DNA from 3 places in the Pseudomonas kulmbachensis genome. Region 2 is predicted to be linked to each of the others. Evidence: predicted binding sites of a transcription regulator. Region 2 holds the regulator's gene; each other region holds the start of a gene.
The links. The regulator FliA, encoded in region 2, starts transcription of late flagellar genes. The targets are predictions, from matches to a motif close to CTAAAGTTTNNNNNNNNNNNGCCGNTAA.

Region 1 (9,704 bases), 400 kb from region 2:
CCCTGGGTAAAGCCTTGGGGATGTCGGTGGTTATCGAAGGAATTGAAACCGAGGCTCAGTTCCTGCGTTTGCAGGCCATGGGCTGCATTGAAGGGCAGGGCTACTGGTTTGCCCGGCCCATGAGCGGGCCGGACTTGCTGGGCTGGTTGCAGCAACGTGAAACGAGCCTTGCTTGCTAACAATCAATTACTTAAATGAGTAGGGTGTCAGCGCGGTGGGGTCGATGTTCTGATCGACTTTGACCATCGCATCCTTGAGCGGGCAAAGCAGGCCGACACTGGTTTTGCGGCAGCCTTTGGCGCTTGCGAAATCACCCTTGAGCGGTTTTTGGCTGGCGCTTAGTTGGGTCAGGTTGCGGATTTGATCCATCGACTGCGCTTCAAAGGCAATGCGCAGAAAGTACTCTCCGGTTTTGACTTCCTTGTAGCGCTCGAACTGCAGCGTACCGACCGGGGGAATGTTGTTCTCGATGTAGTCCCCCAGCTTCCAGCCGAAACCGAGCATGGTGCGCAGGTAGGAAATGTTGGTGTCATGGGCCACCAACAGCATCAGCGGAACGTCTGGTGGAGTATCCGGGGCGTCTTTTTGGGCCAGTGAAGTGCCTTGTTTGAGCTCCAGCGAGATCTGGTTCATCAACTCGGACGCGCCGCGGCTGGCGATATAGGGGATGTCGTTGAGGTAGTCGTATTTGGCTTTGGTCAGCACCATCAGGCTTGAGACTTCGGCAGCGGTGCGGCCGTTGCCGAACGCGACTTTATCCAGTGGCAAGCCCTGGCTGTACTCCAGACGGAACACTTCGCCCATATTGGCGCCAGCGCTCAGACCCTTGATCGAGAAGCGGCCCTTGGCATTTTGCTCCAGTTCCCAGGCTTGTTTGCCGTACGGGCAGTCGGTGCCGGGCATGCAGGCGACTTCTCTGAGTTTTTCTTCAAAGGGTTTGTAGCGCGCCTGTGCCGCTTCGACGCTACCGCCCAAGGCCTTGAGAATGGCGGCTTTGGCTTTCACCGGGTCGAGGGCGGCAAAGGGCATTTCATTGGCCTGGAACAGCGCGTCCTGTTCGCCGCTGACATAAGTCGGCTGCAGGCCGCAGCCGGGGAACATGCCGTCGAGCAGGGCCTGGGCGGTAGCTTTGGTGCGTTGCAGGGGGCTGGCGTGGACCAGCAACTGGCTGGCATCCGGGCAGCCCGTGGGGATCAGCCCGGCGGTGCGCAGCACTTCGCCACGGTAGCGGCCCATTTCGACGGCACCGGTGTAGCCGTGGCCGGTCAGGTTGCCGAAGGGCACCAGCCAGGTTGGCCATTGGCGCTGGGTGACGGCAGTCAGCAGTTTTTCATTGGACTGGGTGGGCGGACGGACGCCGTGGCGGCTGACCTGCACGACTTTATCCAGCACATAGCCATCGCCGGTGGGCGTCCCGGCAAAGGCTGCCGGGCTTAACAGGCTGGCCAGCAACAGGCCGGTACAAAGAGGGGGCAACGTCTTCATCGTTTTTCCTTGGGTCATCCTGGACACAGTGGGCGCAGTGTAGCCGCTGCGCAGCCCATCGCAGCCTCGCTGCGCTCCTCAGCGGCTACAGACTGTAGCTTTTTGTGAGGTACCCGCTTGAAATCCCGAACAGCTGCTGCGTATTTTGTACAGGTTGCCGTTAGCGGCCTGCATCACAACAAGGAAAGTGTCATGACGAGCGATGGCCAGGGCTCACTCGCACAGCGATTGGCGGGTATTGATGAAATTGAATGCGTCACCCCCGATCTCAATGGCGTGCCCCGTGGCAAGGTCATGACCGCTGCCGGGTTCCTTGAGGGGCGGCGTTTGCAGATGGCCCGTGGAGTGTTGCTGCAATGCATCATGGGCGGTTACCCCGAAGCGCGTTTTTATGGCAGCGACGACGGAGATCTGGCGCTGGTGCCAGACCCGGCCCATATCCATCGCCTGCCCTGGAGCCAGCAGCCCCGCGCCTTGGCTATTTGTGATGCCGATGAGTTCAGTGGTGAAAGCTCGCGGCTATCGACTCGCGGTCAGTTGAAGGCCGTTATTGCCCGTTACGCGGCCCGCGGACTGGCGCCGGTGGTGGCGACCGAGCTTGAGTTCTTTGTGTTTGCGCCCAACACCGATCCGACCCAGCCGTTCCGTCCGCCAGTGGGCCTGGATGGCCGTCGCGAAGATGGTTTTTCGGCGTTCAGCATCAGTTCCAATAACGGACTGCGACCGTTTTTCAGCGAGGTTTACCAGTGCATGGCGGCCCTGGGCTTGCCGCGTGACACCTTTATGCATGAGATGGGCGTCAGCCAGTTCGAGATCAACCTGCTGCACGGTGATCCGCTGTTGCTCGCCGACCAGACTTTTCTGTTTAAGCATTTGCTCAAAGAGGTCGCCCTGAAACATGGACTGACCGTGGTCTGTATGGCCAAGCCGCTGGCGCATACGGCGGGCAGTTCGATGCATATTCATCAGAGCGTGGTGGAGCTGGGCAGCGGTCGCAACGTGTTCAGCGACGAAGCGGGGCAGCCGACGGCAACCTTTCGCCACTTTATTGGCGGCCAGCAGGCCGGCATGGGGGACTTCACGGCGCTGTTTGCGCCGAACGTCAATTCCTATCAACGTTTGTTCCATCCTTATGCATCGCCGAACAATGCCTGTTGGTCCCATGACAATCGTTCCGCGGGCCTGCGCATTCCGGCCAGTTCACCGCTGGCTCGACGGGTCGAAAACCGCTTGCCGGGTGCGGACGCCAACCCGTATCTGGCGATTGCCGCCAGCCTTGCGGCCGGGTTATACGGCATCGAACATAAGCTGGAACCCAGCGCTGCAATCGAGGGCGCGTTCGATGTGCCCCAGGCGTTGTCATTGCCATGTACCTTGCATGCTGCACTTGAGCGTCTCAAGGGGAGTCACTTGGCGATTGAACTGTTCGGTACTGAGTTCATCGAAGGTTACATTGCGTCCAAGACGCTGGAGCTGACCAGCTTCCAAGATGAAATTACTCCCTGGGAGCGTCGCGTTTTGGCGGCTCAGGCTTAACCGTTTAAATCTGTGGCGCCGGGCCTGTTCCCGGTTGCAGACACAAGGAGCCGCACGGAAAGCCAATGCACCAAATATGGAAGTCTTTTCGAGCGTTGTACTTTGCCTCGCTGATGATGTTGATCGGCTCTGGCCTTTTAAGTACTTATCTGGCGCTGCGCCTGGCGGCCGACAATGTCGACGGCTTGTGGATCGGCGCCTTGATGGCGGCCAACTACTTTGGCCTGGTACTGGGCGGCAAGATCGGCCACCGGCTGATTGCCCGGGTCGGGCATATTCGTGCCTACGCCACCTGTGCCGGTATCGTCGGGGCGGCGGTGCTGTGTCACGGGCTGACGGACTGGTTGCCGATGTGGCTGCTGCTGCGGGTGATCGTCGGCCTGGGCATGATGTGCCAGTACATGGTTATCGAAAGCTGGCTCAACGAGCAGGCAGATGCCAAACAGCGCGGCGTGGTGTTCAGCCTGTACATGATCGCGTCTTATTTGGGGCTGGTGCTCGGGCAGCTGATTCTGGCCGTTCACCCGGCCCTGGGCCCAGAGTTGCTGATGGTGGTGGCGTTGTGTTTTGCCTTGTGCCTGGTGCCGGTGGCCATGACCCGACGGATTCACCCGGCCCCCCTGCATCCGGCACCGATGGACCCCAGGTTCTTTATCAAGCGCGTGCCGCAGTCGTTGATCGCGGTGATGGGAGCGGGCTTGCTGGTGGGCTCGTTCTACGGTCTGGCGCCGCTGTATGCGTCGCAGCAAGGGCTTTCGACCGAGCTGGTCGGTGTGTATATGGGTAGCTGCATTTTTGCTGGTCTGGTGGTGCAGTGGCCGCTGGGCTGGTTGTCCGACCGTTATGATCGGCCGCTGTTGATCCGGATCTTCGCCTTTCTGCTGGCAGTGGCGGCATTGCCGTTGGCGATCTTGCCAGAGGTGCCACTGGAAGTGCTGTTTGTGGCGGGTTGTGTGGCGGCCCTGCTGCAGTTTTGCATCTATCCGCTGGCAGTTGCCTTTGCCAATGACCACATTGAGCCTGAGCGTCGCGTGTCGTTGACGGCCATGTTGCTGGTGACCTATGGCATTGGGGCAAGCGTCGGGCCACTGGCGGCGGGCGTGCTGATGAAGGTGTTCGGCAGCCAGATGCTGTATGCGTTCTTCAGCGTGGCCAGTTTGATCCTGGTATGGCGGATTCGCCCGAATGCAGTGACCAACCTGCACCAGGTCGACGATGCGCCGCTGCATCACGTGGCGATGCCCGACAGCATGTCCAGCTCACCGCTGGTAGCTGCGCTTGACCCGAGGGTGGATGAACAAATGGTGCAGGAGCAGATGGTGCAGGACCCGGTGGTGGATGAGTTCGAACCGCAGTCGGAACCCAAGCCATAGGGCCTGCGGTCTAGTAATAGTCATCCTTGTCAAACTGCCGCGCCTCGCGCTGCAGTTGATAGACAAAGCGCTCGACCTGGCGCTGCACAGCGCCGCTGATGTTGTGAAAGCGCAAGCCCGCGAAGGTGATGTTGAAGCGCTCTTCAAAATGCAGATAACGCAGTTCGACCGGCGTGGTCATCAGGCCAAAGGGCAGGGCGGCGCTGAAGCGCTCATACACCTGGCCCAGTTGCAGGCTTTGGCTGATATCGCCTTCAAAGCGCAACTTGCAACCGGTGGCGGAGACGTCCAGCAGCTTGCCATTGACTGGCGTGCCGAGCTTGTCACCGGCAATTTCCACATCAATCAGGTGAGCCAGTTTCAGGGCGGCGCGGAACGCGTTGCGGCGTTGGTGGTAAACCACTTCGCGCGGTAGCGCGCCGCGATAGCAGCGATGATCATTGAGGTCGCCAATGCTCAGTTGCGTCGTGCATTCCCAAGCGATGCGTACGCCATCGTGGAAACCCTCAACTCGAAACGGTATACCGTCCTCAAGAAAGCGCTCGCCCTCACGGGGGATCATTTCGTCCAGGACCAGGGTGTTGTTCTCACGATTCACATCGACCACATAGCTTTGGAAGCGCTGGGTGCGATCCTGAAAAGTGATGATTAACGGGTCATGGCTCTCTTGCAGCATCCGCAAGTTGGAGGCGATTTCCAGGGGGGTAGTCAGCACCTTTGGTGGCTGCGGAGCGTCTTGTGCGTCGAACACGTTGCATCAATCTCCAGGCAAAATACTGCAACACACAAAAAAGAGGCATTCTGCCATCATGCTGTGTGTCTCGCTAGATTCAGTGTTTGCGCAGGCTCAGGCCTGGCTGTAGGCGCGGTGCTTGTTAAGCATCGAAGTGGTGCCGCGTGCGTCATACAACGATGGGGCTTCGCCGCCATGAAGAATGCGCAACTGGTTGGCGGTGATCGCCTGCTGAGTCTGGATCGACTGGCCATTGAGCAAGTTCGCGGCCTGGCATTGAGCCAGTAACTGGTTCAGCGCATCGCTTTGGCTAAGCAGCTGCGCGCCCACGCTGGAATGGCTGGCCAAGCTTTCGAGGCCGCTGCGGTTGGTAGCCAGGCCCAGGCTTGCCAGGATCTCGCTGCGTTTGCGGCCATGTTGCTCAAGCAAAATGATCAGCGACTGCTTGCGCGCCAGAATATTTTCCAGCACCTGCATGTCGCGGCCTTTAAGGGCGATGGTCTCGTCCTGCAACAGGCCAAGCAGTTGCTCGGCGGGGGCGAGGTCATCATTGATCAGTTGCAGTAAATTTTCGTCGTGCATGGCGAACTCTGGGTCTGTTGACGCTTCGTTGTGGCCGCGACGCTGTCCCACTTGGTGCAGGGCAAGGCGCGAGCAGTGTAGTTTGGTGTTTCAAATAAGCTGCGAGTAACACAGCCCAGCGACGCGGCTCACAACGAAGCGTCAACAAACCCCTGGATTAAGCGTCCAAAAGTGCGGCACAGGCCGTGGGCCTAGCGCTCGGCTTCCATATTCAGCAGTTTGCTGGCGACCCGATTGCTGTCGACCTTGTAGCTGCCGTCGGCAATGGCTTGTTTAAGCTCGGCCACCCGATTTTTGTCGACCGCAGGTTGTTCACGCAACGAGTCGCTGATCTTCTGCAACTGTTGAGCCTCTTGGCTGAGGTGTACAGATTCCCCGCTCGGGGCGCTGGCTTGTTCAGGGCTTTTTGCCGGGGCCGCTTGCGTGGCGCTACCGGTTTCCTGGCTGGCGTTGCTGCGCGTGCTGCCGGTTAAGGGCGGTGCGCTGTTGAGACGACTGAAGTCGATGACCATAACGAAAAACCTCGGGGTATTTGGACGCTTGCCATGTTTTCGGCCATACCCGGAAAAACTTTAGGCTCGATTAATCATAGCTTCACATAGAACGGTACTGATCTACGTCAAACCACAGTGTAGGAAAGTCGAGGAGCTGATGCCAGTTTTCCTACAATGCCACCTCAACTTGGCCGGGTGCTGTGACCCGAGCGCGGATCACACGCTTGGAATTCAGGTTCTTTACCCGGATCTGTTCGCTGAGGCCACCGTCCGACAGGGCTTCGCCGGGCATTTTGACACTTAACGTGCCGCTGCGGGCGCTGATTACCACATGGTCACCCTTGCGCACGGCAGCAGCCTGTTCCAGATGCGTGAGCGTCAGCACTTGATCGGTGACCATCGGGCGCAGGAGTTTTTGACCGACCGCCAGCTCGGTCGCGGTCAGATAGCCCTGATTGATCAGGCCCACATCCCGTTCGCGCAAAGTGACATCGGCGTAGTCGATCACCATGCCGCGCTTGAGCGGGTGATTGACGATGACCACGTCACGGAACAGTTTGACCTGGGCCGGAACGAAGATGGTCCATGGCGATAGCCCTTCGCAGCGTACACGCACGATCACGCGCCCCATGGGTTGTGCCGGGCTTTCGAGGGAGGCTGTCAATTCCTTGTCGCAATGAGCCAAGCGCAGACGCGGGTCCAGGTTGTTGACCTGGATCTGATATCGCCCCTCGGTCTGGCTGGTGGCGAGATAGTCTTCAACCGTGAATTCAAGAAAGCCCTGGGTCACGCCGATAAGCTGTTCAGGTGATGTAAACGCGTCGGCCCTGCTATAAGTGCCTACGCCAAGCAGGGCGCCAGCCGCCAGGACGCTCAGACAGCAGCGGCGCAGCGTCTGGGGGAAAAATCGGTGGCAGGAATTTGTCGTTTTTGCGTTCATGGCCGATAAAAAAGCAAGCCCCGTGCCGTTTACGGAAATTGGGTGTTGAAACTTGAAGTCTTTAAGAGGAGCTGAGTATGGCCGGAGTGATGGATGCGGTTAACCAGCGCACTCAACTGGTGGGGCAAAACCGCCTGGAGCTGTTGCTGTTTCGTCTGGATGGGCCACAGCTTTACGGGATCAATGTGTTCAAAGTCAGGGAGGTGCTGCAATGCCCAAAACTGACCATGATTCCCAAGTCCCATCCTGTGGTGTGTGGTGTGGCGAGCATTCGCGGCGCGACCATTCCGATTCTTGATCTGGCGATGGCCACCGGATCGGGTGCTTTGAAAGACCAGAGCAACCCGTTTGTGATCATCACCGAGTACAACACCAAGACTCAGGGCTTTCTCGTTCGCTCGGTCGAACGTATCGTCAACATGAACTGGGAAGATATTCATCCGCCGCCCAAGGGCACCGGTAACGACCATTACTTGACGGCCGTGACCCGGATGGACGACCAATTGGTCGAAATCATTGACGTCGAGAAGGTCCTGGCAGAAGTTTCGCCATCGCCTGAAACCATCACCCATGGCGTGGTGGATGTTGAAACCCGAACCAAGGCGCTGTCGCTGCGGGTGCTGACCGTCGACGATTCGTCGGTGGCACGCAAGCAGGTTGCCCGTTGCCTGCAAACGGTGGGCGTTGAAGTCGTGTCGTTGAACGACGGTCGTCAGGCGCTGGACTACCTGCGCAAGCTGGTGGAGGAGGGCAAGGACCCGTCCGAAGAGTTTCTGATGATGATCTCGGATATCGAGATGCCGGAAATGGACGGCTACACCCTGACCGCCGAAATCCGCAACGATCCGCGGATGCAAAAATTGCACATCATTCTGCATACTTCGTTGTCTGGGGTATTCAATCAGGCGATGGTCAAAAAAGTCGGGGCTGATGACTTTTTGGCCAAATTCCGGCCTGATGACCTGGCATCCCGGGTAGTCGACCGGATCAAAGCAGCAGACCATAGCCAGGGTTCACCCTTGGCGGTCAAAACGATTTAAGAGGCAGGACATTTGTCGACGGCTAATTTGGATTTTGAACAGTTCCGGGTCTTCCTGGAAAAAGCCTGTGGCATTTTGCTGGGTGAAAACAAGCAGTACCTGGTCTCCAGCCGGCTCAACAAACTGATGGAGCAGCAAGGCATCAAGTCGTTGGGCGAGTTGATTCAACGTATCCAGAGCCAGCCGCGCAGCGGGCTGCGCGAGTTGGTGGTCGATGCCATGACCACCAATGAAACCCTGTGGTTTCGCGACACCTATCCCTTCGAAGTATTGAAGAACAAGGTGCTGCCTGAGCAAATCAAGGCCAATCCGGGGCAGCGCTTGCGTATCTGGTCGGCAGCCTGTTCTTCGGGGCAGGAGCCCTTTTCGCTGTCGATGGCGATTGATGAGTTTGAGCGCAGCAACCTGGGGCAACTGAAGGCGGGCGTGCAGATTTTTGCCACCGACCTGTCAGCCCAGATGCTCAACACCTGCCGCACCGGTGAGTACGACAACCTGGCGATTGGCCGTGGCCTGTCGCCGGAGCGCTTGCAGCGCTATTTCGACCCCAAGGGGCCGGGGCGCTGGGTGATCAAGACGCCGATCAAGAATCGGGTCGAGTTCCGCCCCTTCAACCTGCTGGACAGCTATGCAGGCTTTGGCAAGTTCGACGTCGTGTTCTGTCGCAATGTGCTGATCTACTTCTCGGCAGAAGTGAAGAAAGACATCCTGCTGCGCATTCACAGCACCTTGAAGCCGGGCGGTTATCTGTTTTTGGGCGCCTCCGAAGCGCTCAACGGATTGCCGGATCATTACCAGATGGTCCAATGCAGCCCGGGGATCATCTACCAGGCTAAATAGGCGGACAAATAACCGTAGACCGTAGACCGTAGACCGTAGACCTTCGGCAGCTGCTACGGAAAACCCGAAGCAAAGCGGCAGAAAAGCGGCAGTCAGCGGTCAACCGTTGCCGCTTTTCTGGCATTGCCGCCTCCCATGCCCCTCCCAAAGCCTTGAAATACGGCTCTGTGCCAACTGGCACGGGGTTTGCTCTGTTCATGTCATGTAGAACCTGAATCACATCCTCAGGTCAGCCCACAAAGGTTTTTCGACATGAGCATCAGCTTCGATAAAGCGCTTGGTATCCATGAGCAGGCACTGGGCTTTCGCGCCCAGCGCGCTGAAGTACTGGCCAACAACATCGCCAACGCCGATACCCCGAACTACAAGGCTCGGGACCTGGATTTCGCCTCTGTGCTCGCCGCCCAGAGTGACAAAAACCAGAGCGGCACGTTTGCGTTGAACAAGACCAACACTCGCCATATCGAAGCCCAGGGTCTGAGCAGTGGCGATGAGTCGCTGCTGTACCGCACGCCGATGCAGCCGTCGATCGACCAGAACACAGTGGACGCTCAGATCGAGCAGTCGAACTACGCAGAGAATGCGGTCAACTTCCAGGCCAGCTTCACCCTGCTCAACAGCAAATTCAAAGGGCTGATGTCGGCCCTGCGCGGGGAGTAATTCATGTCTCTAGCCAGTGTG
Region 2 (9,704 bases):
CACTCAACTTGAACCCGTCAACCTGCACGATTAATGATGACAAGCCCATTGAAGTGGACTTTGGTTCGGTGGATCCTGTTGCGATCCCGGAATCGCCATATGATTCAACCAATAGTAGAGCTGTCGCTCTTAATTACTCATGCCCTGATCTCGGTATTACCACGCCCATACACATCATTTTGCAGGGTAGTGGCGCTTTGTTCAACTTGGGGGGGCTTGCCACCAGTAATACCGATCTTGCCGTCAGGATGGTGCGTAATAATGGTGGAGTACCTGTAGGACTTCCTTTCGCGACTAGTATCACCAACAGTTCAGGGGGGGATACGGTCGTGTTTTCTCTTTTTCGCAAACCCGGCAGCGTCCCTGCCGCCGGGCCTTTCACAGCGAGTGGCACGCTGGTGATGAGCGTGCCTTGAGTTTTTGAAGGATTAAGGCCTTGTGACATCACCGTGGGAGCGAGCCTGCTCGCGAAGGTCTCAAGAGCGTCGCGATTATCAGTAAACGCGCGCTATGGTTTATGGCCTTCGCGAGCAGGCTCGCTCCCTCAGAGGCACCTACTGGGTGAATCAGGGCGGGCTTTTGATTCTGATATGGCCATTGGCCAAAGTTGGAAGGGTTCTTGCAGTGGCAGGCTCTACGGCGCACATGGCGTCAAAAGTTTGCTAAAGGTTTGTCGCAATGTCCTTGGATCGCTCTCAGTTAATCAACACCGCACGCAGCGGTCTGGCCGGTTTGGGTCGAGGGCAATTGGGCGTGCCGTTGTTGTTGCTGGTGATGCTGGCAATGATGATGTTGCCAATCCCGGCGTTCCTGCTGGACGTGTTTTTTACCTTCAATATTGCGCTGTCGATTGTGGTGCTGTTGGTGTGCGTCTACGCCCTGCGGCCCCTGGATTTTGCGGTGTTCCCCACCATTTTGCTGGTCGCCACCCTGATGCGGCTGGCGCTCAACGTGGCTTCGACCCGGGTGGTGATGCTCCACGGTCAGGAAGGGCACGCGGCGGCAGGCAAGGTGATTCAAGCCTTCGGTGAGGTGGTGATCGGCGGCAACTACGTGGTCGGTATCGTGGTTTTTGCGATTTTGATGATCATCAACTTCGTGGTGGTGACCAAAGGTGCCGGGCGCATTTCCGAGGTCAGCGCACGTTTCACCCTCGATGCCATGCCCGGCAAACAAATGGCCATCGACGCCGACCTCAACGCCGGGCTGATCGATCAGAACCAGGCCAAGCTGCGCCGTCAGGAAGTCGCCCAAGAGGCCGAGTTCTACGGCTCGATGGACGGTGCCAGCAAATTCGTACGCGGTGATGCAATCGCCGGTCTGTTGATTCTATTTATCAACCTGATCGGCGGCATGGCGGTGGGTATCTTCCAGCACGGCATGACGTTCAGCGAAGCGGGCAAGGTTTACGCCTTGCTGACCATCGGTGACGGTTTGGTGGCGCAGTTGCCATCCCTGCTGCTGTCCACCGCAGCCGCGATCATGGTGACCCGTGCCTCGGGCTCCGAAGACATGGGCAAGCAGATCAATCGCCAGATGTTTGCCTCGCCCAAGGCGCTGGCGGTGTCGGCAGGTTTGATGGCGGTGATGGGGATTGTGCCGGGCATGCCGCACTTTTCCTTCCTGAGCCTGGCCGCCGTTGCCGGTGGCGTGGCGTACCTGATGTGGAAAAAACAGAGTGTGGTCAAGGTCCAGGCCCTGCAAGAGGTCAAGCGCCAGCAAGAGTTGCTGCCGTCGCCTGCCCGTGCGCAAGAGACCAAGGAGCTGGGTTGGGATGACGTGACGCCCATCGACATGATCGGGCTCGAAGTCGGCTATCGGCTGATCCCGCTGGTAGACCGCAATCAAGGTGGCCAGTTATTGGCGCGGATCAAGGGGGTGCGTAAAAAGTTGTCCCAGGATTTGGGCTTTCTGATGCCGACCGTGCATATCCGCGACAACCTCGACCTGGCCCCCAGTGCCTATCGCTTGACCCTGATGGGGGTGATTCTGGCCGAGGCCGAGATCTACCCGGACCGCGAAATGGCGATCAATCCGGGGCAGGTATTCGGCACGCTGAACGGGATTACCACCAAAGACCCGGCCTTTGGTCTGGAAGCGGTGTGGATTGAAGTCAGTCAGCGCAGCCAGGCGCAATCGCTGGGCTATACCGTAGTGGATGCCAGCACCGTGGTGGCGACGCACCTTAACCAGATTTTGTACAAACACTCCCATGAGCTGATCGGGCATGAAGAAGTGCAGCAGTTGATGCAGTTGCTGGCCAAGTCTTCGCCCAAGCTGGCCGAGGAGCTGGTGCCGGGCGTGCTGAGCCTGTCGCAGTTACTCAAAGTGTTGCAGGCCTTGTTGGCTGAGCAGGTGCCGGTGCGCGATATCCGCAGCATTGCCGAAGCCGTCGCGAACAATGCCCATAAGAGTCAAGATACTGCCGCTTTGGTTGCCGCTGTGCGCGTGGGCCTGTCCCGCGCCATTGTGCAAAGTATTGTAGGCGTTGAGTCTGAGCTGCCTGTGATCACCCTTGAGCCAAGGTTGGAACAAATATTGCTCAATAGTTTGCAGAAGGCCGGACAAGGCCAGGAAGAGGGCGTTTTGCTGGAGCCAAGCATGGCAGAGAAACTCCAGCGCTCGTTGATCGACGCTGCTCAGCGTCAGGAAATGCAAGGTAATCCAGTGATCCTGTTGGTGGCAGGCCCGGTACGCGCAATGCTTTCGCGCTTCGGCCGTCTGGCGGTGCCCAACCTGCATGTGCTGGCTTACCAGGAAATCCCTGACAACAAGCAGGTCACGATCGTTGCGACAGTAGGCCCTAACGGCTGAGGGTTTGGTTTATGCAAGTGAAGCGATTTTTCGCCGCCGATATGCGTCAGGCCATGAAGCTGATCCGTGATGAGCTGGGGGCTGACGCCGCCATTATTGGCAACCGCCGGATCGCCGGGGGCGTTGAGTTGACCGCGGCCCTGGACTACAAGCTGTCCGCGCTGGCACCCCGTGTCCCGAACATTGAGCTCGAAGAAGAACTGCGCAAGACCCAGTCGCGGATTGTCTCGGCCCAGGCCGAGTTGAGCCTGCGCGGCGAAGGCGAGGCGGGCGTTAACCGTCAGCTGTTTGCCGGTTTGCCGCTGACTGCCGCCGAGCCGTTGATCGAGCCGACGCTGGAAGAGCCGCCACGCCCTGCGCCTGCGCCCGTCGCACCGACGGTTGATCAGCGCGCATTCGACAATATGCGTCATGAGCTGAACGGTTTGCGTGAATTGCTTGAAGTGCAGCTCGGCTCGTTGGCCTGGAGCCAGTTGCAGGATGCCAAACCAGCGCAGGCCAATCTGTGGCGCCGCTTGCAGCGTATCGGTCTGTCCGGGCCGCTGTCGCGTGATCTGCTGGCCCAAGTGGCCGGTATCGAAGAGCCGCGCCAGGCCTGGCGAATGTTGCTGGCGCACTTGGCGCGGATGATCGCTACACCGGAGCTGGAGCCGCTGGAAGAGGGCGGCGTGATTGCGATGGTCGGGCCTGCGGGGATGGGTAAAACCACTACGCTGGCCAAGCTGGCGGCGCGTTATGTACTCAAGTACGGCGCGCAGAATATCGCTCTGGTGAGCATGGACAGCTTTCGAATTGGCGCTCAGGAGCAACTCAAGACCCTGGGCCGAATTCTCAATGTACCGGTGACCCACGTCGCTCCCGGCCAGTCGTTGGGCCAGACCCTCGAGCCGCTGGTGCGCAAGCGCGTGGTGCTGGTGGATACCGCGGGCCTGCAGGCCAGTGATCCGGCGTTGCGTTTGCAGCTTGAAAGCCTGGCTGGGCGCGGGATCAAGGCGCGAAATTATTTGGTATTGGCCACCACCAGCCAGAAACAGGTGCTGACGGCGGCGTACCTCAGTTACAAGCGTTGCGGGTTGGCGGGTTGCATCCTGACCAAGCTGGATGAGACAGCAAGCCTGGGCGAGGTGTTGAGCCTGGCGATCAGCAATGCGCTGCCGGTGGCTTATCTCACTGACGGCCCACGGATTCCGGACGACCTTCACTTGCCGCGTCGGCACCAACTGGTGAGTCGCGCAGTGAGTGTGCAGATGCAGGAAGAACCCAGCGAAGAAGCTATGGCAGACATGTTTGCCGATATCTATCACAGCCCTCCCAAACGGGTCGGCTGAGGCAGTCAAGATTACGTTGCAATGTACCTACATCGGATGGTCTGAAAATTTTGTTCCGCAGGGGAACGAGCAGCCATCGCATGTAGCCGCGTCTAAGTAAGACAAGGTAAAGAAAGATCATGGGCAGCATGCATCCCGTACAGGTGATCGCAGTGACCGGCGGCAAGGGTGGCGTCGGTAAAACTAACGTGTCAGTCAACTTGTCCATCGCATTGGCCGAGCTGGGCAGGCGCGTTCTGTTGATGGACGCGGACCTTGGGCTGGCAAATGTCGATGTCCTGCTGGGCTTGACCCCCAAATTTACCCTGGCCGATGTGGTCGAGGGTCGTTGCGAGCTGCGCGACGTATTGCTGCAAGGCCCCGGCGGAATTCGCATCGTGCCGGCGGCTTCGGGCACCCAGAGCATGGTGCATCTGAGCCCGGCGCAGCATGCCGGCCTGATCCAGGCATTCAGCGACCTTGGCGATAACCTGGATGTACTGGTGATCGACACCGCTGCCGGGATCGGCGAGTCGGTGGTCAGCTTTGTGCGCGCCGCCCAGGAAGTGCTGCTGGTGGTGTGCGACGAGCCGACGTCGATCACCGATGCCTATGCGCTGATCAAACTGCTTAATCGCGATTACGGGATGAACCGCTTTCGCGTACTGGCCAATATGGCCCAAAGCCCCCAGGAAGGGCGCAATCTGTTCGCCAAACTGACCAAGGTTACCGACCGTTTTCTGGATGTAGCCCTGCAGTATGTGGGTGCCGTGCCTTACGACGAGTGCGTGCGCAAGGCCGTACAAAAGCAGCGCGCCGTTTACGAAGCGTTCCCGCGCTCCAAGTGCTCGCTGGCGTTCAAGGCCATTGCGCAAAAAGTTGATACCTGGCCATTGCCCGCCAACCCCAGGGGCCACCTGGAGTTCTTTGTCGAGCGTCTGGTGCAGCAAGCAGGGGGGCGTTTTTAATGACGGCCAGCGGTTATCGCATGTACAGCAAGTCGTCGCGTGACACCCAGTATGAGCTGATCGAGCGCTACGCCCCTCTGGTCAAGCGCATTGCCTATCACTTGCTGGCGCGTTTGCCTGCCAGCGTGCAGGTGGATGACTTGATTCAGGCCGGGATGATCGGCCTGCTTGAAGTATCGGGCAAATACGACGCGAGCAAGGGCGCGAGTTTCGAGACTTACGCCGGCATCCGTATCCGTGGCGCGATGCTTGATGAAGTGCGCAAGGGCGATTGGGCGCCGCGTTCGGTGCACCGCAATACACGCATGGTCAGTGATGCAATTCGGGTAATTGAAGCAAAAACCGGTTGTGACGCTAAAGATCATGAAGTTGCGGCCGAACTCCAGTTAAGCCTTGATGATTATTACGCCATCTTGAATGACACCCTGGGCAGCCGCCTGTTCAGTTTTGACGACCTGTTGCAGGACGGCGAACACGAAGGGCTGCATGAAGATGGCGTGAGTGCCCACACGGAGCCATCGCGAGATCTGGAAGACGAGCGCTTCCAGGCCGCCTTGGCCGATGCGATTGCCCATCTGCCCGAGCGCGAGCGTCTGGTGTTGGCGCTGTACTACGACGAGGAGTTGAACCTCAAGGAAATCGGCGAAGTGCTGGGGGTCAGTGAATCCCGTGTCAGCCAGTTGCACAGCCAGTGCGCCGCACGCCTGCGTGCGCGTCTGAGCCAGTGGCGAGCGCACTGACGGGAACACGTGCACTTATTGTGGGAGCGGGCTTGCTCGCGATGGGATCGACACGGTGAATCAGAAAAACCGCGCCGCCTGCATCGCGAGCAAGCCCGCTCCCACAGTCGATTTGGGCGGTTTTTGAAAACGAATTGATTGAATGGCGCGTCCCCAGACAGGACGCGTTTAAGACTGCTTGGAGGTCGAATTGGACAAGAACATGAAAATCCTCATCGTTGATGATTTTTCAACGATGCGGCGGATCATCAAAAACCTGTTGCGTGACCTTGGTTTCACCAACACGGTCGAGGCGGATGACGGCACCACGGCGCTGCCGATCCTCAACCTGGGGCAAATCGACTTTTTGGTGACCGACTGGAACATGCCGGGCATGACCGGTATCGAGCTGTTGCGCCACGTGCGTGCAGACGAAAAACTCAAGCACTTGCCAGTGCTGATGGTGACAGCTGAAGCCAAGCGCGAGCAGATCATCGAAGCGGCCCAGGCCGGAGTTAACGGTTATGTGGTCAAGCCATTCACGGCTATCGCACTCAAAGACAAGATCGAAAAGATCTTTGATCGCATCGGTTGATCGGTTGCCTTGGGGGCGCTATGGAGCATAAAGAATCCACACAGGGTGATTTTGAGTCGACCCTGAAAAAACATGCTCACGAATTGGTCGAAAGCCTTGAAAGAGGCCAATTTGGCGATGCCGTGCAGCTGATTCACGAACTTAACCAGACTCGCGACCGCGGGCTGTATCGCGAAGTCGGCAAGCTGACCCGCGAGCTGCACAGCGCAATAGTCAATTTTCAGATTGACCCGGGAATGCCGCAAGCCGAAGAAGTGTCGCAGATCACGGATGCCACTGAACGTTTGGCCTATGTTGTGAAACTCACTGAAGCGGCGGCCAATCGGACCATGGACCTGGTGGAAAACAGCACGCCGCTGGTCAACGCAATGGGGCACGAAGCCAAGGCCTTGAGTACGGACTGGGGGCGCTTTATGCGTCGTGAAGTCGGTGCCGAGGAGTTTCGTGAGCTAGCGCGTCGGGTTGACAGTTTTTTGACGCGTAGCGAAACGCAAAACAGCATCGTCTCCAGCAACCTGACGGACATTTTGCTGGCTCAGGATTACCAGGACCTCACCGGTCAGGTGATAAAACGTGTGACGCAATTGGTCACGGAAGTTGAAAGCAATCTGCTCAAACTGGTGCTGATGGCCAGCCAGGTAGATCGCTTTGCCGGGATCGAACACGATCGCGATGCACTGCGTGCTGAAAATAATTCGCAAAAAAACCAGGCCAAGGGTGAAGGTCCGCAGATTCATGCCGATACACGTAATGACGTCGTATCCGGTCAGGATGATGTAGACGATTTGCTGTCCAGTTTAGGTTTTTAGGTCTTGAAGAGGCACGGGCGCTGTTGCCCGGCGTCCACGAGCCTATATCAAGGAGCACGTACATGAGCTTCGGCGCCGATGAAGAAATCCTTCAGGATTTTCTGGTTGAAGCCGGCGAGATTCTAGAGTTGCTGTCCGAACAACTGGTTGAGCTGGAAAGCCGACCGGATGATGCGGATCTGCTCAATGCAATTTTTCGCGGTTTTCACACTGTAAAAGGGGGCGCCGGCTTCCTGCAGCTCCATGAGTTGGTGGAGTGCTGTCACATCGCCGAAAACGTCTTCGACATCCTGCGCAAGGGTGAGCGCAGCGTCGACGCGGAGCTGATGGACGTGGTGCTCGAGGCCCTGGATGCGGTCAACGGCATGTTCAGCGAAGTGCGCGAGCGCAGCCCGGTCACCGCCGCAACCCCTGAGTTGCTGGAAGCGCTGGCGCGTCTGGCCGAGCCTGCGGCTGCGCAGGTTGTCGTTGCACCCGTACCTGAGCCAGTGATGGCTGCCGCCCCGGTGAGCGATATCACCGACAGCGAATTTGAACAGCTGCTGAATTCGCTCGACGCGGTCAAGGCTGCTGCGGCAGAACCTGAACCGGTCACCGCGCCAGAGATCACGGCCAGCGACGAAATCAGCGATGCCGAGTTTGAGTTGCTGCTTGACCAGTTGCATGGCAAGGGCCAGTTTTCCTCGGCCGCTGCGGTGGTTGCCGCCGAGCCTGAAGAGGTGCCTGCTGCGCCAGCCGAAGTGAGCAATGAAATCACCGATGACGAATTTGAAGCCTTGCTCGATCAGTTGCATGGCAAGGGTTCGTTCAATACCGATGCGCTGGAAACTGCGACTGTAGCGCCTGTGGCTATTGTCCAGGAGCCTGCTGGCGATCCGAATCTGATCAGCGATCACGAATTCGAAGCCTTGCTCGATGAGATGCACGGCAAAGGCAAGTTCAGTGCTGATTCTGCTGCGGTAGTGGCTGTGGTTGCGCCGGTCAAACCAGTGCCGGCTGCGCGTCCGGCCCCGGCCCGTGCTGCTGCACCTGCGGAAAAACCGGTCGCCTCCGAGGCCGAAACCACGGTGCGGGTGGATACCGCACGGCTCGATGACATCATGAACATGGTCGGCGAACTGGTGCTGGTGCGTAACCGTCTGGTGCGCCTGGGCCTGAACAGCCATGACGAGGAAATGGCCAAGGCGCTGTCCAACCTTGACGTGGTGACCGCCGACCTGCAAACCGCAGTGATGAAGACCCGGATGCAGCCGATCAAGAAAGTATTCGGTCGCTTCCCGCGGCTGGTACGTGACTTGGCGCGTCAGCTGAAAAAAGAAATCAGCCTGGAGTTGGTGGGCGAAGAAACCGACCTGGACAAAAACCTGGTCGAAGCCCTGGCCGATCCGCTGGTCCACTTGGTACGCAACGCGGTCGATCACGGTTGCGAAACCCCGGAAGAACGCGCAGCCGCAGGCAAACCGAGCTGTGGCCGGGTGATTCTGTCCGCCGAGCAGGAAGGCGACCATATCTTGCTGTCGATCTCCGATGATGGCAAAGGCATGGACGCCAATTTCCTGCGCTCCCTGGCCGTGAAAAAAGGCCTGATGGACAAGGATGCAGCTGATCGCCTGAGCGAGAGCGACTGCTACAACCTGATTTTTGCGCCGGGCTTCTCGACCAAAACCGAGATCAGCGATGTGTCCGGGCGTGGCGTGGGCATGGACGTGGTGAAAACCAAGATTGCCCAGCTCAACGGCTCACTGAGCATTGAGTCAGTCCTGGGGCGCGGCTCGAAAATCGTGATCAAGGTGCCGTTGACCCTGGCGATCATGCCAACCCTGATGGTGATGCTGGGCAACCAGGCATTTGCCTTCCCGCTGGTCAACGTCAACGAGATTTTCCACCTTGATCTGTCACGCACCAACGTGGTCGACGGCCAGGAAGTGGTGATCGTGCGCGACAAGGCGCTGCCATTGTTCTACCTCAAGCGTTGGCTGGTAGCCTCGGCCGCCCATGAAGAGCAGCGCGAAGGGCATGTGGTGATTCTGTCGGTCGGGACCCAGCGCATCGGCTTTGTGGTCGATCAGTTGGTCGGTCAGGAAGAAGTGGTGATCAAACCGTTGGGGAAAATGCTCCAGGGCACGCCAGGCATGTCGGGCGCCACCATTACCGGTGATGGCCGTATTGCCTTGATTCTGGATGTTCCGAGCATGCTCAAGCATTACGCATCACGGCGTATTTGATTCTGGTGAGTCGGGCGTGCCCCGACGACCTAACGGAGTGTTTATGGTAGTCAAGGTCCTGGTGGTGGATGATTCCGGTTTTTTCCGCCGTCGCGTCTCGGAAATTCTGTCGGCTGATCCGACGATTCAAGTGATCGGCACTGCCACCAATGGCAAGGAAGCGATTGATCAGGCGCTGGCGCTCAAGCCGGACGTGATCACCATGGATTACGAGATGCCGTTGATGGATGGCATCACGGCCGTGCGCCATATCATGCAGCGCTGTCC
Region 3 (9,704 bases), 1.5 Mb from region 2:
GCGTCCCTTGACCGGCAAGTTGATTGCCGTCGAATGCGCGAGCCCCTCGCTGCGCCTGTTTATTTTGCCCAGCGATGAAGGCCTGCTGCTGGCCAGCCAATGGGCGGCCGAACCTGACTGCACCTTGCGTGCACCCGCCACCAGCCTGCTGCGTCTGGCCTTGAGCAAGGACAAAAGCGCCGTGTTGCACAGCCCTGAAGTCGAGCTTGAAGGCGACAGCGCGGTGCTGATGGAGCTGGCAGCGGTGCTGCAAGACCTGGAACTGGATTGGGAGTACGAACTCTCGAACTGGATCGGGCCAGTGGCCACGGCATTGATCGGTGGTCACCTGCGCAGCCGCGCCAACTGGTATCAGCAAGGATTCGCCAGCCTCAATCAAAATCTGGCCGAATACCTGAGCGAAGAAGCCCGCACCTTGGTCGGCGAACACGAAGCGCAAGCGCGCTTTGACGAACTCGACCAACTCAAACTCGACCTGGATCGCTTTGAGGCGCGCTTTGAGCGCCTTTCCCGATCCCTCAATTCCAGCGATAACGCATGAAGCTGCTTGCCATACGCCGTTTGTTTCGTATCCAGCGCGTCGTCATTCGCTACCGACTGGATGACCTGCTGTTCGCCCTGCCTTTGCCCTGGTGGATGCTGTCCCTGCGCTACGCACTGCCGTGGCGCTGGTTCCCGCGTAAGAAACTGGAGCTGAGCCGCGGCGCGGCCCTGCGTCTGGCGTTGCAGGATCTGGGGCCGATTTTTATCAAGTTCGGCCAGATCCTTTCAACTCGCCGCGACCTGCTGCCCGCCGACATCGCCGATGAGCTGATGCTGCTGCAAGACCGAGTACCGCCGTTCGACCCGCAAGTGGCGGTCAAGCTGATCGAAGAGCAGCTCGGTGCCAAAATCAGCGAAGTGTTCAGCCGTTTCGACATCGAACCGCTGGCCTCAGCGTCGGTGGCTCAGGTTCACTCGGCCAAGCTCAAGACCGGCGAAGAAGTAGTGGTCAAGGTTGTGCGCCCCGGGCTCAAGCCGATCATCGGTTCTGACCTGGCCTGGCTGTTTATTCTGGCCCGTACCGCCGAGCGCCTGAGCGCTGACGCCCGCCTGCTGCACCCGGTGGACGTAGTCACAGACTACGAAAAAACCATTTACGACGAACTCGACCTGTTGCGCGAGGCGGCCAATGCGAGCCAGCTCAAGCGCAACTTCGAAGGCTCGCCGCTGATGTACGTGCCGCAGATCTACTGGGACTGGTGCCGCCCCAAAGTGCTGGTGATGGAACGCATCTACGGGATTCAGGTCACCGACCTGGAGGCCCTTGCGGATCAGCGCACGGATATGAAGATGCTGGCCGAGCGCGGCGTGGAGATTTTCTTCACCCAAGTGTTCCGCGACAGCTTCTTTCACGCCGACATGCACCCCGGCAACATCTTTGTCAGCACCGTCAATCCGTGGGCTCCGCAATATATCGCCATCGACTGCGGCATCGTCGGCAGCCTGACCCCCGAGGATCAGGACTACCTGGCACGCAACCTGTTCGCTTTTTTCAAGCGTGACTACCGCCGTGTGGCGCAGTTGCACATTGATTCAGGCTGGGTGCCAGCGCATACCAAACTCAACGAGTTTGAAGCCGCTATCCGTACCGTGTGCGAACCAATTTTCGAGAAACCACTCAAGGAAATTTCCTTTGGCCAGGTGCTGATGCGCCTGTTCCAGACGGCTCGACGCTTCAATATGGAAGTCCAGCCGCAGTTGGTGTTGCTGCAAAAAACCCTGCTCAATATCGAAGGCCTGGGGCGCCAACTGTACCCCGACCTCGATCTGTGGAACACCGCCCAGCCGTTCCTCGAGCGCTGGATGCGTGAGCGCGTTAGCCCTAAAACCCTGCTGCGCAACCTGCACAGCCAGGTCGAGCAGATCCCGCATTTGGCCGGCATGACTCGCGACTTGCTCGAACGCATGTCGCAACCCCATGCCAATAACAAACAATTGATCGTGCGCGAATCCCGTGATGGCTGGTTCCTGCGCCTGATCGGTGCCGGGCATCTGGCCGCAGGGGCCTTGCTGGCCAGCCTCGGCCCCCTGCACACTGCGGGCTACTGGCCAGCAGGAATCATGCTGGCCGTAGGCTTGTATCTGATCGTGCGCCGATAGCCAGCTCCGGAAGAGGCTGGCAAACTGTGAATTCACCAGGCCTCAGCCACAGGGTTGAGGCAGGTTGTCGGAGTCGAACATGAAAGACTGGCTGGACGAGATCAAATGGGACAACGACGGCCTGGTGCCGGCGATTGCCCAGGACCACAAGACCGGGCGCGTGCTGATGATGGCCTGGATGAACCGCGAGGCATTGAGCCTGACTGCCGCCGAGAACCGTGCCATTTACTGGTCACGTTCGCGTGGCAAGCTGTGGCGCAAGGGCGAAGAGTCCGGCCACGTGCAAAAGCTGCATGAAATGCGCCTGGACTGCGATGCCGATGTGATCATCCTGATGGTCGAACAAATCGGTGATATCGCCTGCCATACCGGTCGCCAGAGCTGCTTCTACCGCGTGTACGAAAACGCTGAGTGGAAAACCGTCGACCCGGTGCTCAAAGATCCGCACGCCATTTACCACGCAGGGCACTCCCATGACTGACACCTTGAGCCGCGTAGCCCAAGTGCTCGAAGCACGCAAAGGCGCAACTCCCGACAGCTCCTATGTCGCCAGCCTGTACCACAAGGGCCTGAACAAGATTCTGGAAAAAGTCGGCGAAGAGTCGATCGAAACCATCATCGCCGCCAAAGACGCCGCCATCAGCGGTGATTGCAGCGATGTTATCTACGAAACAGCCGATCTATGGTTCCATAGCATGATCATGCTGGCCCAGTTGGGGCAGCATCCTCAGGCAGTACTGGATGAACTGGAGCGGCGTATCGGCACCTCCGGCCACGTGGAAAAAGCCTCCCGGCCGTCCGCCTAAATCACTTTTGCTAAGGAACACATCATGGGCATTTTTGACTGGAAACACTGGATCGTCATTCTGGTAGTCGTAGTCCTGGTCTTCGGCACCAAAAAACTGAAAAATCTGGGCACCGATGTCGGCGAATCGATCAAAGGCTTTCGCAAGGCCATGAACGACGACGAAAAACCTGCCGAGCCCGTGGTTCCGCCTGCGCAGCCAACTGCTGCACCACAACCACACACCACTTCGACCCTGAACGAGCCGCACACCATTGACGTGCAGGCACAAAAAGTCGAAGAGCCGACCCGCAAAGACGTGTGAGCCAAAACTAATGTTCGGTATCAGCTTCAGTGAACTGCTGCTCGTTGGCCTTGTGGCCCTGCTGGTGCTCGGCCCCGAGCGACTGCCAGGTGCTGCGCGCACGGCGGGCCTGTGGATCGGGCGCTTGAAACGCAGTTTCAATGCGATCAAACAGGAAGTTGAACGTGAAATCGGCGCCGACGAAATACGTCGGCAGCTGCACAACGAACATATCCTGTCGATGGAAGAGGAAGCCAAGAAGATCCTGGCCCCTCTGCAGGACGCCGTGAAGCCGCTGACCCCGACCGAGCCAACAGTTGCGCCTGTCGAGCCTGCGAACACTGCCCCCGTTAGCCTGAGCAAAGACCCTGCGCCTCAACCGGCAGCGCCACACGACCCTACCCTGCCACCGCGAGCCCCTTAAGCGCATGAGCGATAAGCCTGATCACGACCAGCCAATGCCGCTGGTTTCGCATCTCACCGAGCTGCGCACCCGCCTGTTGCGCTGCATCGCGGCGATTTTCATCATCTTTGCCGGGTTGTTCGCCTTTACCCAGCAAATCTACACCCTGGTCTCCACGCCGTTGCGTGAATACCTGCCGGTAGGCGCGACGATGATCGCCACCGACGTGGCCTCGCCGTTCCTCACGCCCCTCAAGCTGACCATGATGGTCTCGCTGTTTATTGCAATTCCGGTAATCCTGCACCAGATCTGGGGGTTTATCGCTCCTGGTCTGTACAAGCACGAGAAGCGCATAGCCGTGCCGCTGCTGGTCTCCAGCATCTTCCTGTTTTACGCAGGCATGGCCTTCGCCTACTTCCTGGTGTTCCCGCTGGTGTTCAAGTTCTTCGCCGCTGCTACCCCGGAAGGCGTCGCGATGATGACCGATATCAGCAGCTACCTTGATTTCGTCATGACCCTGTTTTTTGCCTTTGGCGTGGCCTTTGAAATCCCGGTGGCCGTGGTATTGCTCGTCTGGATTGGCATCGTCGACGTCAAATACCTGCGCAAGATTCGCCCGTACGTGATCATCGGCTGCTTCGTAGTCGGCATGATCCTGACTCCGCCCGACATCTTCTCGCAAACCTTGCTCGCCATCCCGATGTGGATGCTGTTTGAAATCGGCATTATTTTTGGCAGTTTGGTCAGCAAGAACAAACGCGGCGAACACCCGGACGAACAATCGGCTGACAACGACGCCCAACCGCCAGCGCCACAAGCGTGAACCTGCTGCTCCTCGAAGAGGCTGATTTCATTGCCGCCGACCGCGTGATCCTGCGCGATCGGCGCCTGACTCACATGCAGGAAGTTCACCGTGCCGTCGTCGGCGACAGCCTGCGCGTCGGCCGGATTGGCGGGTTGATGGGCAGCGCCGAGCTGGTGCGCCTTGAAGCACAAGAAGCCGAGCTGGTTATCCACAGCCTGGACCAGCCGCCACCGGCCAAACTGCCACTGACCCTGTTGCTCGCCTTGCCGCGCCCAAAAATGCTGCGCCGCGTGCTACAAACCGTGGCCTCGATGGGCGTGCCGAAGGTCATTCTGGTCAACAGTTACCGGGTAGAGAAAAGCTTCTGGCAGACCCCGTTTCTGGAACCCGAAGCCATTCGTGAACAATTGATTCTGGGCCTGGAGCAATCACGCGACAGCGTACTGCCTGAGATCGTCATCGAAAAACGCTTCAAGCCGTTTGTCGAAGACCGCCTGCCTGCGCTGGTCGAAGGCACCCTGGGCCTGGTCGGTCATCCGGGCGATTACCCGGCCTGCCCGCGCGGGCTGGACGAAGCGGTCACACTGGCCATCGGCCCGGAAGGTGGCTGGATCCCTTACGAAATCGATTTGCTGGCCAAGTCAGGCTTGCAGCCGGTGCAACTGGGCGCGCGCATCCTGCGGGTCGAAACCGCCGTCACCGCCCTTCTCGCCCGATTGTTCTGACCTCCCCAAACCTGTAGCCGCTGGCGCAGGCTGCGATAAGGTCCGCAGGACCTTCGCTTCTCGCCTGAAAATCAGGGTCGCTCCGCGCGCCCATCGCAGCCTGCGGCAGCGGCTACAGGTTCTTGACGTTCGTCACACATTCAACCTGCGCACTTCAGTTATCCCCCTGCGCGCCGATGCCCTGATAACCCATGAAGACCGTTACGTAACTCGGTCAATAAAGGAGTATCACCATGTTCCATCGGCTGGCCCAACGGCTCGGCAATATAAGCGTCAATCGTAAACTCAGTCTGGGCTTCGGGCTGGTGCTGATGCTGACCTTGCTGATCACCGCAACGGGCTGGAATGGTCTGGTGTCCGTCATCGACCAGGGTGACAAGCTGGCCAATATTTCGAAAATCATCGGCCTGACCAAAGACCTGCGTATTGCCCGCCTTGAATATGAACGCCAACCCGGCGAAAACACCCTAGCCGAAGTCACTCACCAACTGAGCGAACTGGACAACGGCCTGGAGCGAGCACGCAAACAGCTGGTAGCTCCCGACGAGCTGACACTGGTCGAACAGCAACTCAACGCCGTGGCCGAGTACAAACGCGCCTTCGCCGACCTGATTCAAGGCACTCAAGCCAGTGAACAAGCCATTGAGCGCATGCACCGCCAGGGCACTGTCCTGATCGAGCAGAGCCAAAAACTCTCGGCTCTGCAAACAGCCAAGCGCGACGCTGACAGCCGGCAGGCCACCACCCTGCTGATCGGCTGTACGTTGCTGGCACTGGTACTGGGCATCATTGCGGCCTGGGCCATTACTCGCCAGATCGTTATCCCGCTGCAACGCACGCTGAAAACCGTTGAGCGAATCGCGGCAGGCGACCTGACCCACGACCATCAAACCGACCGTCGCGACGAACTGGGGCAGCTACAGCAAGCCATACAACGGATGACCGCAGGCCTGCGCGAGTTGATTGGCGGAATCAGTGACGGCGTGACGCAAATCGCCAGCGCCGCCGAAGAACTCTCGGCGGTCACCGAGCAGACCAGTGCCGGGGTCAACAGTCAGAAAGTCGAGACAGATCAGGTCGCCACCGCCATGCATGAAATGGCGGCGACCGTACAGGAAGTGGCGCGCAACGCCGAAGAAGCCTCTGAAGCTGCAATTGCTGCCGACCAGCAGGCCCGCGAAGGCGACAGCGTGGTTGCGCAGGCCATCGCCCAGATCGAGAAGCTGGCGATTGAGGTCGGCCATTCCACCGATGCCATGGGCCATCTCAAGCGTGAAAGCGACAAAATTGGCAGCGTGCTCGACGTGATCAAGTCCGTTGCCCAGCAAACCAACCTGCTGGCGCTGAACGCTGCCATCGAAGCTGCACGGGCTGGAGAAGCCGGTCGCGGGTTTGCGGTGGTGGCCGACGAAGTACGCAGCCTGGCGCAGCGCACGCAAAAATCCACGGAAGAGATCGAAGAGCTGATTGCCGGCCTGCAAAGCGGCACTCAGCAGGTGTCCAGCAGTATGGACAACAGTCGCGCCCTGACGGACAACAGCGTTGAACTGACCCGCCGCGCAGGCGAGTCACTGGGCAACATCACCCGTACAGTGTCGACCATTCAGGGCATGAACCAACAGATTGCAGCGGCTGCCGAACAGCAGAGCGCGGTGGCAGAAGAGATCAACCGCAGCGTGTTGAATGTGCGAGATGTATCAGAGCAAACCGCCGCCGCCAGTGAAGAAACGGCGGCCTCCAGCGTTGAGCTGGCGCGCCTGGGTACACATTTGCAGACGTTGGTGGGGCGGTTTAAGGTTTAACAGCAGCTGCAAGTGGCAAGTTCAGAGCAGAAGCAGATCTGCTTCTGCTTCTGCTTCTGCTTGTAGCTGCCGTCAAAGCACCTGGCGCAAAAACGCCTGGGCGCGCAGGTCTTTAGGCGAGTTGAAGAAGTCTTCCGGGGCGGAGTCTTCCAGCAGTTTGCCGTGGTCGAAGAACAGCACGCGGTTCGCCACTTCGCGGGCAAAGCCCATTTCGTGGGTCACGCAGACCATGGTCATGCCTTCGCGGGCCAGGGTCTTCATCACGTCCAGGACTTCGCCGACCATTTCCGGGTCCAGCGCCGAAGTGGGCTCGTCAAACAGCATCACCTTGGGCTCCATCGCCAGCGCACGGGCAATCGCCACGCGCTGTTGCTGACCGCCCGAGAGGCGCGACGGGTACTCGTTGGCCTTCTGCCCGATACCGACCTTCTCCAGCAACGCCCGGGCCTTGGCTTCGCGCTCGGCCTTGCCACGCTTGCGTACCACCTTCTGCGCCAGGCACAGATTTTCCAGTACGGTCATGTGCGGGAACAGGTTGAAATGCTGAAACACCATGCCGACTTCACGCCGATAGGCGTTCACATCGGTTTTGGGGTTGGCCAGATCCAGGCCGTCGATGCTGACCGAGCCTGAGTCGAAATCTTCCAAGCCGTTAAGGCAGCGCAGAAAGGTCGACTTGCCAGAGCCCGAGGGGCCGATCACCACCAGTACTTCGCCCTGGGCGACAGTGGTGCTGACGTTGTCCACGGCGCGAACAATATGCCCGCGGGTGTCGAAGACTTTTACCAGTTCGCGAACTTCAATCACTTTGCGCGAGCCTCCGCTCAAGCCGGCTGGCGAAATGCGACAGCGGCAGGTTGATCAACAGGTACAGGCCCGCTACGCAGAACAGAATCTCGAACGGCGAAAACGAGGTGGTGATGACTTCACGGCCGCTCTTGAGCAACTCGGTAATCGCAATCACCGACACCAGCGAGGTGTCCTTGACCAAGCTGATAAATTGCCCGGCCAACGGCGGCAGTACACGCTTGAACGCTTGCGGCAGCACCACATGGCGCATCGATTGGCTGCTGTTGAGGCCCAGCGAGCGAGCCGCTTCGTTTTGCCCGCGAGCGATGGACTGCACACCCGAACGAATGATTTCAGCCACGTACGCACCGGTGAACAACGACAGCGCGGCAATACCGGCAAATTCGCGGGACAGGTTGAGTACAGTGCCGATGAAGAAGTAGAAGATAAAAATCTGTACCAGCAGCGGCGTGCCGCGCACCAGCTCGACGTACAGAGTCGAGAGATCGCGCAGGGTCGGGTTATTCGACAGTCGGCACAGACCCGTGGCCAGCCCGATGATCAAACCCAGTACGCCTGACACCAACGACAGCCAAACCGTGGTCCACAAGCCCCAGAGCAGCGGCCCGGCGGCCCAATGGCGGTTAACGCCAATCACATCGCCTTCAGCAACATCATCGCCTTCAGCCAACTGCAGGCTGTTGTCGGCGACAGTCACGCGTTGCTCTTTGCCATCTTCGCCACGCAGTACGACTTCGGCAGTATCGCCTTTGCGCACCAACTCAATCACGGTCGAGGCTTCAGTCGCCCGCTGGGCTTCTTCGGCTTGATAGGCGAAGTACTGCGGGACGCGGTTCCAGCGCCATTCGTAAGACATCAGCGAGGTGGCGTAATACAGCGCACCCGCCAGACCGATGAGCACCAGCACGGTCAATACGTGCCAGGGCCACTGGACTTTTTTTTGTTTGATCACTTTGATATTTCCGTAGAGAGCAGCGCAGACAGCGTGTGTAGCCGCTGCCGAAGGCTGCGATGGGCTGCAGGCAACCCCAGAATCTGAAGGCCCTTCGGTCCTTATCGCAGCCTACGGCAGCGGCTACAGGAATCGCGCTTATTCCATGTCTTTGAGCCAAGCGGTGTCTTTGAACCACTTGTCATGGATGCGATCGTAGGTGCCGTCTTCGTGGATCTGGTGCAGGAAGTTATTGATGAAGTTGATGCTGTCGTAGTCGCCTTTCTTCAGACCAAAGGCCAAAGGCTCGTAGGTGAACGGCTGGTCGAGGAACACCAGTTTGCCGTTACCGAACTTGTTTACTGCAACAACGTTGTACGGCGCATCGTAAACGAAGGCATCAGCCTTGCCGTTTACCACGTCCAGCACACCTTCTGGCTCGTTGTCATAGCCGTGGTACTGGGCTTTGGACATCAGTTTGCGGGCGATCATTTCACCCGTGGTGCCGATTTTCGAGGTCAGGCGGTATTGTGGGTCGTTGAGGTCTTTGTAGGACTTGATCTTGTCTTCCAGCTCTTTGCGGATGAGCAGGGTTTGGCCCACAACGATGAAGGGTTCGCTGAAGTTCAGGCGCAGGTTGCGTTCCTGGGTCAGGGTCATGCCGCTGCCGATCATGTCGAACTTGTTGGTCATCAGGGCCGGGATGATGCCGTCATAGCCAGTGGAAACCAGCTCCAGCTTGACGCCCATGGACTTGGCCATGGCTTTGAGCAGGTCAACTTCGAAGCCAATGATCTGGCCGCGCTTGTTGGTCATTTCAAATGGCATGTAGGTTGGGTCCATGCCCACCTTCAAGGTGCCGCGCTTGACCGCGTCATCAATTGCGCCCGCATGGGCTGCGCTGATCGCCAGTACCGCAGTGACGCCGACCAGCAGTTTCGATAGAAACTTCTTCATCATCAACTCCCCTCAACCTACTCAATTAAGGTGTTGGCCAA

Region 1: flgM (flagellar biosynthesis anti-sigma factor FlgM) is a predicted target of FliA. The motif match lies at 6,258-6,285, and genes of this name have one in related genera.
Region 3: U5A05_RS22835 (methyl-accepting chemotaxis protein) is a predicted target of FliA. The motif match lies at 5,316-5,343, and genes of this name have one in related genera.

What each region holds. Positions count from the first base shown of each region.
Region 1 covers NZ_OY817088.1:3,902,444-3,912,147, reverse strand. Annotated here, with positions in the region: gene U5A05_RS18110 (EAL domain-containing response regulator) at 1-179, shown strand, start outside; gene U5A05_RS18105 (histidine-type phosphatase) at 187-1,485, opposite strand; gene U5A05_RS18100 (glutamine synthetase family protein) at 1,780-3,021, shown strand; gene U5A05_RS18095 (MFS transporter) at 3,087-4,394, shown strand; gene U5A05_RS18090 (flagellar brake protein) at 4,405-5,145, opposite strand; gene U5A05_RS18085 (flagella synthesis protein FlgN) at 5,242-5,709, opposite strand; gene flgM (flagellar biosynthesis anti-sigma factor FlgM) at 5,901-6,221, opposite strand; gene flgA (flagellar basal body P-ring formation chaperone FlgA) at 6,373-7,143, opposite strand; gene U5A05_RS18070 (chemotaxis protein CheV) at 7,221-8,183, shown strand; gene cheR (protein-glutamate O-methyltransferase CheR) at 8,196-9,023, shown strand; gene flgB (flagellar basal body rod protein FlgB) at 9,276-9,683, shown strand; gene flgC (flagellar basal body rod protein FlgC) at 9,687-9,704, shown strand, end outside.
Region 2 covers NZ_OY817088.1:3,506,135-3,515,838, reverse strand. Annotated here, with positions in the region: gene U5A05_RS16285 (fimbrial protein) at 1-416, shown strand, start outside; gene flhA (flagellar biosynthesis protein FlhA) at 685-2,814, shown strand; gene flhF (flagellar biosynthesis GTPase FlhF) at 2,826-4,142, shown strand; gene fleN (flagellar synthesis regulator FleN) at 4,262-5,089, shown strand; gene fliA (RNA polymerase sigma factor FliA) at 5,089-5,829, shown strand; gene U5A05_RS16260 (chemotaxis response regulator CheY) at 6,032-6,403, shown strand; gene U5A05_RS16255 (protein phosphatase CheZ) at 6,424-7,212, shown strand; gene U5A05_RS16250 (chemotaxis protein CheA) at 7,275-9,437, shown strand; gene U5A05_RS16245 (protein-glutamate methylesterase/protein-glutamine glutaminase) at 9,481-9,704, shown strand, end outside.
Region 3 covers NZ_OY817088.1:5,000,203-5,009,906, forward strand. Annotated here, with positions in the region: gene U5A05_RS22795 (ubiquinone biosynthesis accessory factor UbiJ) at 1-541, shown strand, start outside; gene ubiB (ubiquinone biosynthesis regulatory protein kinase UbiB) at 538-2,142, shown strand; gene hisI (phosphoribosyl-AMP cyclohydrolase) at 2,222-2,623, shown strand; gene U5A05_RS22810 (phosphoribosyl-ATP diphosphatase) at 2,616-2,948, shown strand; gene U5A05_RS22815 (twin-arginine translocase TatA/TatE family subunit) at 2,973-3,251, shown strand; gene tatB (Sec-independent protein translocase protein TatB) at 3,262-3,654, shown strand; gene tatC (twin-arginine translocase subunit TatC) at 3,659-4,456, shown strand; gene U5A05_RS22830 (16S rRNA (uracil(1498)-N(3))-methyltransferase) at 4,453-5,163, shown strand; gene U5A05_RS22835 (methyl-accepting chemotaxis protein) at 5,397-6,965, shown strand; gene U5A05_RS22840 (amino acid ABC transporter ATP-binding protein) at 7,038-7,772, opposite strand; gene U5A05_RS22845 (amino acid ABC transporter permease) at 7,765-8,724, opposite strand; gene U5A05_RS22850 (transporter substrate-binding domain-containing protein) at 8,866-9,663, opposite strand.